One region of the Companilactobacillus sp. genome, then DNA from elsewhere that is predicted to be linked to it. Evidence: predicted binding sites of a transcription regulator. Region 1 holds the regulator's gene; each other region holds the start of a gene.
The links. The regulator Rex, encoded in region 1, represses fermentation and respiration genes when NADH is low (regulators of the CRP and FNR family bind a similar motif). The targets are predictions, from matches to a motif close to TTGTGAANTANTTCACAA.

Region 1 (3,218 bases):
GAAGGTAAAAAGTATAGTTTCCGGAATAATGCGTGGCTGAATGTTGGTTTATCTCAACGATTTCGGTCGCAACTTTGTCGAGGAAATACTGATCATGGGATACGATCACGAGTGCGCCACGATAATTCTTGAGATATCCTTCTAGCCACTCGACAGTTTCGATGTCCAAATGGTTCGTTGGCTCATCAAGTAGAAGAATCTCGTGATGTTCCAAAAGCATTTTGGCCATTGCCAGACGTGAACGCTCGCCACCTGATAATGTTGAGACTTTATCGTGCCATACAGACTCATCAAAGCCAAATCCAGCTAGGACACTCCGAATTTCTGATTGATAGCCGTAGCCGTTTTCCTGACGGAACTTATTTTGTAGCTGATCGTACTGCTTTAAAATTTGGTCGTAATCGTCAACGGATGGGTCGGCTAATTTTTCTTCGAGCGAATGCATCTGCTTTTCGTCCTTTTTGAGGTAGTTAAAAACGGCCTCCATCTCGGAAAAAATTTCATTTTCGGTATTTAATCCTGAATCCTGGGCTAAATAGCCAATATTTGTGTCTTTTTTTAAAGCAATATTTCCAGAATTGTAACTCTCTTGATCAGAGATAATTTTAAGTAAAGTTGATTTACCAACGCCGTTTCTTCCAACTAGACCAATTCGACTATTGTCTTGGACTTCAAAACTGACATTGGAAAAAAGTTTTTTTGTTCCAAAATTTTTTGTAATATTTTGAGCTTGTAATAATATCAATATAAAACTCCTTTGCATATTCACAAATTATACTATGAATTTTGTTATTTTCATGGCTTTTTGAGCGAAAGTATTGTTTTTTTCACAAGTTTTGTATATTATTTTAAATAGTGAAAACACGCACATGGTGGTGGATTATGACAAAAACAACAGTTCCAAACGCAACAATCAAAAGGTTGCCAATATATTATAGATATTTTCAATTCTTAAAAGATGAAGGTACTCAAAAGATTTCTTCTGGCGAATTGTCAGATGGTATCAAAATTGATAGTGCAACGATTCGTCGTGACTTCTCATATCTCGGCGCTTTAGGTAAGCGTGGTTATGGATATGACGTTAATGAATTAGTCGCATTTTTCAAGAAGTTACTTAACCAAGACAAGCGTACTAACGTAGCGCTAGTCGGTGTTGGTAACTTGGGTAATGCTTTGTTAAATTATAACTTCTCAAGAACTAATAACGTTCGTATCGCAGCTGCTTTTGATATCGACAAGTCAATCGTCGGTACAGTTAAGAGTGGCGTTCCAGTATATGACATTAGTGAGATCAAAGAACAATTGAGTCTTCAACAGATCGATGTAGTTATTTTAACAGTTTCATCTAATGCAGCACAAACTACTGCAGACGAATTAGCTAAAGCAGGCGTTAGAGGTATCTTGAACTTTACACCGGTCATTATTAATGTACCTAGCTCAATCCGTGTACATTACGTTGACTTGGCTAACGAATTGCAAACATTGATCTTCTTCTTGGATCGCGATCGTGACGCTAAAGAAGCAGAATAGTTCTATTTTTTGAATAGTGAGGGATTATATATAATGAGTGAACCATTATTTTTAAAACCTGTATTTCATGAGAAAATCTGGGGAGGCCGTAAACTCCAAACAGCTTTTGGCTATGATATTCCTGATGGTGATATTGGCGAATGTTGGGCAATTTCTGGACATCCACATGGACGTTCTCAAGTTGAAAATGGAGAATTTGCGGGTCAATACTTAGATGACCTCTGGAATGATCACAAGGAATTATTCGGTGATCCCAAGGGTAAAGTGTTCCCATTGTTAACTAAGATCTTAGATGCTGAAGCTAGTTTGTCAGTTCAAGTGCATCCTGATAACGAATATGCGGAAAAGCATGAGCACGAATTAGGTAAGACAGAATGCTGGTACATTATTGATGCCGAACCAGGATCATATTTGATTTATGGCCACAACGCAAAGACTAAAGCTGAATTGGACAAGATGATCGAATCAGGCGATTGGGATGATTTGTTACGCAAGGTCCCAGTGAAGACTGGCGATTTCTTCTACGTCCCAAGTGGTACTGTTCATGCGTTGAACAAAGGTATCATGGCGCTTGAAACGCAACAAAGTAGCGATACGACTTATCGTTTGTATGACTATGACCGTATTCAAGCAAGTACTGGTAAGAAACGTGAGCTACATATTAAACAATCTGAAGATACGATCATGGTTCCTCATAAGGATCCTGAATTAAATATTATTAAGCGCGATGAAGGTAAGAACCAATTTACAACTTACGTTCAACCTCCAATGTCACCTTACTTTGCAGTCTATCGCTGGCAAATTCAAGAACCAGCTGTATTCAATCACGAGATCGGTAAATATACCTTGATTTCAGTGATCGACGGCAACGGTTTATTGACTGTTGATGGCAACGATTATAAGTTAGCCAAGGGTCAACATTTGATCATTCCAGCCACAGTAAGTAAGTGGACGATTGATGGTCAACTTGATATTATTGCGTCTGAATCAGGCGAGGAATAAACTATAGGAGTTAAGACTAAATCTTAACTCCTTTTTTTATGGCTTATCCTGTCTATACCAATTTTTGTTTTCAGAATAAAAATACATAATTTTCATTTTATAACGACAGAAATAACGACTTATTTATTCAATTTATTTTTTACAAAAATGTTTCAAAATTGTTAAAAATGATTTTAAATGACGAATAAAGTGCTGTCATTTCTCTCAAAAAATGATATTATGAAAAGGTTCACAAGAAGGGTGAGCTGGGATAGGAAAATTGATCAATGTTGATTGTGATTTAATCAGCGGATATATTTTTTTAATATTAAAGAAAACGCTTTAATTGAAAAATGTATCTTGAAAATATCTTCGTTAAGTGCTGTGTTAACTGAGTATTTTCATTAATTTCAATTGATGTTGTTCAATCGACTTGTCATTTTAGCGTATCAGTCTTTTTCAAATAAAGATCAATATGTCGCAGTATTGTGATTTTAATGGTCGTCAACAGTTATTTTTGTAGACGAACATAGGGGGAAGGCAAATATGTGGGATTACCGTTTTTTTTAGTGGTAGCGTTTTAAACATTTTCTTTATACGTTTCAAACCATGAGATAAATCATATGAAAATGTGAAAAAGTTATCACTGATTGGTGTGGTATTTTCAGTTACAGTTGGTTTTTCCGGCTATAGCAAAACAAATAGGA
Region 2 (3,218 bases), 1.3 Mb from region 1:
TGTTTGCCATTAGCCGGCGACGACGCCGGCTTACGAAAAATCGATGGAACGTACGTCGCCTTTGGCGCGTGCGCTACTGCTAAAAATGTTGGCTACGCCAACGAACAACCAAGGATGCCGTCCAAAGGGCAATCTCTTTCCACCCGGAGTCGGCCCGCATACCTCCAACAAAGCATTTAAAGCCAAAAAAAAAAGGAAAACCAATTAAGGTTTTCCTTTTTCTTATAATCAAAATAAATTATTCAGCGTCATATGCCTTTTGGAACAATTCAACAAGCTCTTGCTTGTTACCCTTACGAGGGTTAGAGAAGGCATTACCATCCTTCAAAGCATTTTCAGCCATCAATTCAAAGTCCTCGGGCTTTGCACCAATAGCTTTGATTGAACGAGGAATACCAACATCATCAGCCATTTGTCTCATAGCTTTGATAGCTAATTCGGCAGCGTCACGAGTTGATAGACCAGAAATGTCTTCGCCCATAGCAACAGCTAATTGAGCAAATCTTTCAGGACTTGAGATGATGTTGTATTCTTCAACGATAGGAAGAAGAATAGCACAGCATACACCGTGAGGAGCGTCATATTGACCACCAAGTTGGTGAGCCATAGCGTGAACGTAACCAAGGTCAGCGTTGTTAAATGCCATACCACCAAGCATTTCTGCTTCAACCATCTTAGTACGAGCTTCAACATCATGGCCGTTAGCGTAAGCTTCACGTAAGCTTTCTTCAACTAATTTGATACCTTCAAGACATTGAGCGTCTGTGATTTCGTTACGGTTGGTTGAAACGTAAGGTTCGATCAATTGAACGAATGTATCCATACCAGTTGCGGCAGTTAAGCCCTTTGGAACATCCAACATCAACATAGGATCGTTGAATGATACAAGTGGGATATTTCTCCATGAAACAACAACAAACTTGAGATGTGTTTCTGTATTAGTGATAACACAGTGTCTTGTAAGTTCTGAACCAGTACCAGCAGTTGTGTTAACAGCAATCAATGGAGGTAGAGCGTTGTCCAAAGTTTCGATACCATCAAGTTTTGTGATATCGTCGCCGTTTGTCAAAATAATACCAGTACCTTTACCAGTATCATGAGCTGAACCACCACCGATTGTGATGATACCGTCACAGTTGTTATCTAAGTAAACTTTTTTAGCTTCTTGAATGTTGTGAACCTTAGGATTTGGTTCAACACCGTTGTAGATAGTGAATTTAACACCAGCTGCTTTTAATGAGTCAGTAGCTTGTGCAACAGGTCCATTGTCGACACTTTCCAAAAACTTATCTGTAACGATCAATGGGTTAGTCATATTTAACATTTTGGCACGGTCGCCAATTTTCTTAATAACGCCAGCGCCGAAGAAGTTAACACTAGGCATTAAGAAATCGAAATTTTCTTTCATAAGAGTTCCTCCTCTTTAATATAAATTTATTCTATATATTCATGAAAGGCATTTCAATAACTTTGTTAATTATGTAACGAATTGAGCAATATTTTATAACTATTTATCACTATTTAAAAAGTGAATAAAAAATAGATATCATTTTGGTAGTTCATTTTCAATTTTTTGATTACAAAAATAGACGCAATATTTATTGAACAAATCAAATATGATGTCGTTAAGTTTTATTTAGTGATATTACACAAAGTATCAATAATAGATTATAATGTAAATAGTAAAGAGCAGTTCTTTATTTTGAATAAATCTGATCGATTTTTAGCTTAATTATTCTTAGTTCTAATTAACAATTTTCTGTGAATTACTTAACACATTCTGACTATTTACTAAAAAAATGAAAAATATGATTGCTAATATTTCAATTATCAATCATATTTGATAGCTAATGGTCAGAGATCAGGCTTTTCGCTAGTTAGTTCACAACAAAATTAGAATAATTGAAATAGAGCTGTAGGTAACTTACAATACAGGTACTAGGAAGAATATTTACCGGTGTCTCTTCCATATGTCAACGAAGAAAGGAACGGTGAAGATTATGGATGGAATAATAATTTTTATCGATATCGTATTCTTAGTAGGTGCTATTTTTAGCATTTATTGGCAATCACAAATTGAAATCAGAGCGACTTACAAACTATCAACCTTGATTTTTGCGGTTTTCGTTGGTGCATGGCTGATGATTTCTCCGGTGAATCGCTTGCCGTACATCCTTATGGTTGCTGAGTTCGTGACCTTGACGATCATGAATGGCGTTGGTGGAATTGGTTCTAAAAAGATCATCTTGAGTGGATTTTATTCTGGTGTGCTAGATTATTCGCAAATCGTTCACGTTACCTTGATCCCGATTGAGATACCTGGTCAAAATGAACGTGTGGCAGTTATCTTTAACACAAAACGTCCACAGCAAATTGAGTTGAACTTTAAGAGATCGTATAAAGACATTGAGAAATATTTAGAAGATAAATTGTCCAAGGATGTCCAAGTTGAGATTGGACAAGTTTAAATAGAAGACAATCAGAAAGACCTTACCCAGAAATTAACTGAGTAAGGTCTTTTTACATCTTCATATACAAAAGTGGATAAGGGTTTCCTTCTTCGTCAAGGTCAGTTCGTTGGTAGGTCTTGAAACCTAAGTGCTGATAAAAACCTACTGCTTGAGAATTTTGCTCATTGACTGTGACTGAATCGACGTGATAATTGTCGATCATGAATTGAATCAATTTTTTGCCAAGGCCACGTCCTCTGATGTCTGGATCGAGAAATAGCATTTCGATTCTATGTTGGTCAATGCCAATAAATCCCAAGGTTGAGCCGTCTTCTTCAGCAACTGCCAAGTGTTCGACTTCAGCAATCGCCTGCGGGACGTACTTTTTAATAGTAGCAACTTCTTCTGTTGATAAAAAATCGTGGGTAGCTAAGACTGATTTTTCCCAAATATCCACTAAGTTGGTGGTTAGTGCTTTATTCTGATTAGTTACTTCGATTATTTTCAACAATTTAACTCCTTTAGTTGGCTCCATTGATGTCACGTTTAGCATAACCGATGTAACCAACCGCAATCAAGACTACGGCGATAGCAATTTGCCACCAGAAGGTCCCAATATCCAAAGTATGAACGGGAACTTTCGGGATGTAGCCGAATGGCGTTAATTTATGCGTCCAATCTGGTAATTTGAGCAATTGTCCAAAATATTGGATAAACATGGAAATGATTAAATAGCCATAATTTAAACTAACTAATTTTGGAAGCCAG
Region 3 (3,218 bases), 1.3 Mb from region 1:
CCTTGCAGCATTTGGATGGCAACACGACCAATATGACCAGTTCCAATAACGCCGACAGTTTGTTCACGATATTCTTTACCGATAGTAGGAGCCCAAGTAAAGTCCCCATTATCGAATTTTTGATCAACTTCTGGGATTCGTCTTAATAAACGACCAATCATCAGCACAGCGTGTTCGGCAATAGCGTTAGGCGAGTATACGGGAACATTTGATAGTTTCATGTCGAATTCCTTGAGGTCGTCAAAGTTGAAATTATCATAACCGACATTTCGGATCGAAATGTTCTTGATACCTTGGTCATTCAAAATCTTCAACGATTCTCTTTCGTAAGGTGTAGTCTGCAAAGTGACTACGCCACTGGCACCATCAGCTAATTTAGCAGTTTCTGGCGTCAATGTTTGGTCAGTATAACCGACCTCAACTTCAGGATTCGCTTTTTGCCAATTTTCCAATGATGGTTTTTCATCTTCTCGAATTCCGTAAGCAAATATTTTCATAAAAAGTGATTAATCTCCTTTTGTTACTGAGAATCTGCATCAAATCGATTTAAAACATAAATTGCTACTACAACAATAATAGCACCAGCGACTTCGGCAAAGTTAACTTGTAGCGATAAGAATAGAACACTTAACACTAGGGTAGTAAAAGGCTGGACCGCATCAGTGATACTGATAGTTGCGGCAGTGGTGTATTTAGTACTGAATACCATAAGTAAGAAGGCAATAACGTTACTCAATAAGATAACGCCAATAACGCCCAGCAATCCTTTTGTTGAAAGGTGCGGTGCGTTGACCCACATTGGATGGAAAAAGTTTGAGAAAATACCTGCAAAAAGCATTCCCCAACCAGTTACCAAAAGTCCGTTGTGCTTAGCGATCAATTGTTGTGGGATAACGATATATAAAGCAGCGGTGATACCACTACCAATTCCCCAAAGTACTGATGAAAAAGGAATGGCGAGTTTTGAGAAGTCACCACGTGTGATCAGCAATACAACACCAAGTAAAGCGAGGGCAAAAGAAATCACGTCGACACGTAATACTTTTTTATGGAAAAAGATTATCGATCCTAACATGATAAACAATGGCGATAAGTATTGAAGGATTGTTGCAGTTGATGCATTTCCTTGTTGAATAGCATAAAAGAACGTGTACATATTTAAAAACAATCCAAAAATTGAAAACGCAATCAAAGTCAGCGTTTCTTTCCAAGATTTAAAAATCGAAAAGAATTCATTTTTGGGTAAAACAATTAAAGCAATTGCTAACAGGATAACTCCGGCGACAGTTGTTCTAACGCCAACGAACCACATTGCAGGAATGTTCATGTCTTTAGCGACAATTTGTTGAACAGCTCCAGAAATACCCCAAGTAATTGAAGCAATTAGTGCCAGAAAGAAACCTTTTTTTAGTCTTTTTCTGATCTCTTTAGTACTTTCTTCCATAAAAACCCCTCCGTAACCAAAAACTATTACGCCTATTATACCGTTAGGAGTCTTAATTTGGGAATGTTTTTATCTGGATAACAAAAAATTGGCATAGCATTTATTTAATAAATGACATGACGTTTGCCACATTGTGAAAAAAGTTCTATCCCATTATAACAATATATTATAAATATTTACTTAATCATAACCGTTGACACGGCAATGTTATAACTATTTTTGTAAGAATATCTTACGAAAAGTGATTGTGAAATTTATAAAATCTTGCTATACTGTGATTGCATTAAGAAAGCGATTTCAATTTTAAGGAGGCGCCATTATGAAAATTGGTATACCCAAAGAAATTAAAAATCACGAAGAACGTGTTGGTATTACACCGGCCGGAGTTGCAAATTTGGTTCGGGCTGGGCATGAGGTCGTAGTTGAGACCAATGCCGGTGTTGGATCAGGATACACAGATCCACAATATAAAGAAATGGGAGCAGAGATGGGTTCAGCAGAGGATGCTTGGAACTGCAATATGGTTATCAAAGTTAAAGAACCTCTGGAAGCTGAGTACAAATATTTTAGAAATGATTTGATTATTTATACATATCTTCACTTAGCTGCTGACAAGAAACTCACCGAAGCTCTACTCAAGAGTGGAACCACCGGAATTGGTTATGAAACGATGGTTGGACCAAGAGGTGGATTGCCACTATTAGTTCCAATGAGTGAAATTGCCGGACGTATGTCAGTCCAAGTAGGGGCACATTTCCTCGAACAAGTAAATGGTGGTAAAGGATTGTTACTTTCAGGTGTTCCCGGTGTTAGACGTGGTGAAGTAACCATCATCGGCGCCGGAACAGTAGGATTCAACGCAGCTAAGATTGCAGTTGGATTAGGTGCAAACGTAACAATTCTTGATATCAACGCAGCAAGATTGGCAGAAGTAGAAAATATTTTTGATGGAAAAGTTCAAACATTGATCTCAAATCCTCATAATATTGCCATGTGCGTTAAGAAATCTGATTTAGTAGTCGGGGCTGTATTAATTCCAGGTGCAGTTGCTCCAAAACTAGTTACAACTGAAATGATCGAAAGTATGGAACCTGGTTCTGTAGTGGTTGATATTCCAATTGACCAAGGTGGTATTTTCGAAACTAGCGTTAAAGCTACAACTCATAGTGATCCAGTATTCGTATCACATGATGTCTTGCATTATACAGTTGCTAATATACCTGGTGCAGTTCCAAAGACTGCTACTGAAGCACTTTCCAGTGCAACAATTCCTTATGCAGTAGAAATTGCTAACAAGGGATTAAACGAAGCCGCAAAGAACAATACTATCTTGACAGGTATCAATACTTGGGATGGTAAATTAACTGAAAAGGCCGTAGCAGATAGTTTGGAATTACCATACGCACCATTTGCTGCTGACCTTCAGACCAGTTAATGTAACAAACAATGGATAATAACAAAATTGACATAAAGATCCTTTTGGATAATGCCAAAAAAGGTGATCGTAAGAAAACCTTAGGTCTGTTTGATCTTTCGATTCTGGGGATCGGAGCAATCATCGGTACTGGTATTTTAGTATTGACTGGTATCGTGGCTGCAACCGATGCGGGACCTGGAGTTGTCTATTCATTCTTGATCGCGGCATTAGCCAGTGGACTGATCGGTCTGTGCTATGCGGAGCTAACTACTAGTATCCCCAATTCTGGTAGTGCTTATGTATACGCGTGGGCCTCGATCGGAAAACGTGTAGGATTCTTTGCCGGTTGGACATTGT
Region 4 (3,218 bases), 480 kb from region 1:
TTTTGGTTCGCATATTCCATAGCGATTGTCTTCGTAAATAGTTTTACTCCGCCTTTAGCTGCTGCATAACTAGCAAATGTTGGCCAAGGAATTTGTTCGTGGACTGAAGACATATTGATGATATTGCCCTTCTTGTCGTTAGATACAAAGTAATCCAAAGCTGTCTTTGATCCTAAAAAGACGCCTCGTTGGTCAACTGCAATTACTTTGTCCCAATCTTCCAAAGAAACCTTGTGAGTTGGAGACTTGATTTCCATTCCGGCATTGTTGACCCACACATCTAGTCCACCAAATTCATGAATAGCTGTGTCCAACAACTTTTTGTTTCCTTCTTCAGTACTGATATCAGCTTGCACAATGGCTGCACGTCCACCTTCATCTTCAACGACCTTGGCAGCCTTTTGAGCACCTACCTCATCAGTATGATAATTGATTACGACCGACATATGTTCGCCGCCAAAACGCTTAGCGATAGCATTGCCGATTCCTTTCGATCCGCCAGTTACGACGGCAACTTTTCCATTCAAATCTGAGTACATAATGTTACCTCATTTCTCATGAATTTCTTAATACACGTCCATTACATTCCTTGATTATTCAATTGTCAATCAAATACAATTCCTTACCCAATTGCCTGAAAAAAATAAGATCAGAAAACTGACCTTATTTCAGAAATAAACTTGATTGTAATGGAATTTTGTTTTTGACGCTCTCTTGATCTGAAATGAGCTTTCAAAAACAGACTCTTCCGCTTGCCACGGATATAACTGATTGCACAATCCGCAATAAGTCATATCCTGAGCAATGCTCAGAGTCTACCCGTTTTTGACGCTCTCTTGATCTTTTACTCTTGTCTTCCATGGTGATACATATCGACTGCTGTATCTTTTAGACTGTTCAATTTTTCCATATCTTCAGCTGAGATTTCAAAATCTAACTTGGCATTGTCTAAGATATGAGCTTTTTGAGTTGCCTTTGGTAGTGGTAAAGCACCGTTTTGGACAACAAACTCAATAGCTAATTGGGCAACACTGGCATCATATTTTTCTGCGATTCTTTCAACTGTTGGGTTACTCAACATTCTACCTGTTGCCAATGGTGAGTAAGCTTCAATCAAAATGTCCTTGTCTGTAGCAAACTTAGTGATCTTAGGTTCTGTGTAACCGACATAATATTGAATTTGATCAACTGCAGGCGTTACTTTGGCAGTTGATAGCAAGCTTTCTAGATCATGAACATTAAAGTTTGAAACACCAATCGACTTAACTTTTCCAGATGCCTGAATCTCTTCAAGTGCCTTCCAAATTTCTTGGTTAGCCTTATCATATTTTTCAATATTTTCAGACTTGCCCATTTCTGCCCATGGGAATGGTGCGTGGACTAAGTACAAGTCTAGGTAATCGATGTCCAAATTGTTGAAGGTTTCTTCAAAATCTTTTTTAGCGCCTTCATATGTCTTAGTTTCGCCAGGTAATTTTGACGTAACGTAAATTTGGTCACGAGGAATTCCTGAATCACGAACCGCTTGACCAACTTCTTTTTCATTGCCATAAGCTAAAGCTGTATCGATGTGACGATATCCGGCTTGAAGTGCATCCAAAACTGATTGGCGTGTCTTTTCAGCTGGCATTTGCCATGTACCGAAAGCTACCTTAGGAATCTTAATACCGTTATTTAAAGTATAGGTTTCATCTAATTTTGTCATTTATTAACCTTCTCTCGTTATTTCAAGGATTAATTTATACCTTCGACCACACTCTAACGCAACCATTTATTTTAAAAAATTTTGAAGATATTTGTTTATCGAATCTTTAATTTTTATCAACAAAGAGTAAAATTATCAATGTAAAGGTTTTCACAAACTTAGGTTTTTTAAAAATTAGGAGGAATTATTCATGGTTAGTCAACATAATATTGCACGCTGGGACGCAACTTATGACGTTGTAGTTCTCGGTTTCGGTGGTGCCGGTGCAACTGCTGCACGTTTCGCTGCCGACGATGGAGCAAAGGTATTGCTCGTTGATTCAGCACCAGAGGGACATGAAGGTGGAAACACGCGTTATGCCGCTCAATTGATCAATACTGGTAAAGATTTCGACGAGGAAAAGAAGTATTACAAACACCTGACTGGCCCTATGGACCTCGATGAAGATATGATCGACACTTATGTAGAAGGTATGGTCGACATGCCTAACTACATGAAAAAATATTTAGGCGTGGACGAACCAACTAGTGGTAAAGAACTGTTTGGCGACAGCCCAATTTATAAGCCTGTACTTTGGGAGTATCCAGAATATGATGGTGGGCAAACTAACGACGTCTTAATGATGCACAAAGGTATTTGGGACGCTGCATTGTGGAAGAATCTTCGTCAACAAGTCATGGACCGTTCAGACAAAATCGACGTTTGGTTCAAGTCACCTGCTAAGCATTTGATTCAAGATCCAATCACTCAAGAGATCATTGGTGTTCAAATCGAACGTGAACACGTGATCAGAAACATCCGTGCCAAAAATGGTGTGGTTATGACTATGGGTGGATTTGAAAATAACAAACAAATGATGCAAGACTACACTGGTGCCTACAAGGCTGCCCCACTTGGTTCAATTTACAATAAGGGTGACGGTATCCACATGGCCGAAGAAGTCGGAGCTGACATGTGGCACATGCGTAACTATGAAGCACTAGGCATGTTGCATGGTCTCGCATTCGATGTTCCAGAAGGAGAACGTGCTCAATTGATTTTGGACTTCCCTGAAGTCTTTACTGGAAGTATTATCACTGTTGGTGATGATGGTTCACGTTACTTCAATGAAAGTGAAAATAATCGTCACGGCCACATTTTCCAAAACGGCCACTGGAACGTTCCCGAAACTAACGTTCATCCTTATTTGATTTTTGATCAAGCACAATATGATGCCATCAAGAATAAAGAAGAATTACCTTACAAAGACTTTTTCAAAGTCCTAACTAAGGCTGATTCAATCAAAGATTTAGCTAAAGCAATCGATGTTGACCCTAAGACTTTGAACAAGACTGTCAAAGATTTCAACAAGTTTGCTAAAGATGGCGAAGACTATGCCTTTGGCCGTGATCCTAAGACTATGAGTCCACTCGAAAATGGACCATTCTACGCTGCACCACTTACACATGACGTCTTGAATACTCAAGGTGGAGCTCGTCGTAATACTCACTGTGAGGTCTTGGACCCTAATGGC

Region 2: a site for Rex is predicted at 1,471-1,488, ahead of LKF16_RS06080 (iron-containing alcohol dehydrogenase). Genes of this name have one in related genera too.
Region 3: a site for Rex is predicted at 1,690-1,707, ahead of ald (alanine dehydrogenase). Genes of this name have one in related genera too.
Region 4: a site for Rex is predicted at 1,844-1,861, ahead of LKF16_RS09870 (FAD-binding protein). Genes of this name have one in related genera too.

Annotation. Positions count from the first base shown of each region.
Region 1 covers NZ_JAKVLR010000001.1:2,546,222-2,549,439, forward strand. Annotated here, with positions in the region: gene LKF16_RS12210 (ABC-F family ATP-binding cassette domain-containing protein) at 1-745, opposite strand, end outside; gene LKF16_RS12215 (redox-sensing transcriptional repressor Rex) at 883-1,530, shown strand; gene manA (mannose-6-phosphate isomerase, class I) at 1,564-2,532, shown strand.
Region 2 covers NZ_JAKVLR010000001.1:1,232,438-1,235,655, reverse strand. Annotated here, with positions in the region: gene LKF16_RS06080 (iron-containing alcohol dehydrogenase) at 239-1,408, opposite strand; gene LKF16_RS06075 (hypothetical protein) at 1,971-2,468, shown strand; gene LKF16_RS06070 (GNAT family N-acetyltransferase) at 2,521-2,958, opposite strand; gene LKF16_RS06065 (ABC transporter permease) at 2,972-3,218, opposite strand, start outside.
Region 3 covers NZ_JAKVLR010000001.1:1,266,149-1,269,366, reverse strand. Annotated here, with positions in the region: gene LKF16_RS06225 (D-2-hydroxyacid dehydrogenase) at 1-497, opposite strand, end outside; gene LKF16_RS06220 (DMT family transporter) at 521-1,444, opposite strand; gene ald (alanine dehydrogenase) at 1,764-2,879, shown strand; gene LKF16_RS06210 (APC family permease) at 2,891-3,218, shown strand, end outside.
Region 4 covers NZ_JAKVLR010000001.1:2,063,383-2,066,600, reverse strand. Annotated here, with positions in the region: gene LKF16_RS09880 (glucose-1-dehydrogenase) at 1-539, opposite strand, end outside; gene LKF16_RS09875 (aldo/keto reductase) at 845-1,705, opposite strand; gene LKF16_RS09870 (FAD-binding protein) at 1,896-3,218, shown strand, end outside.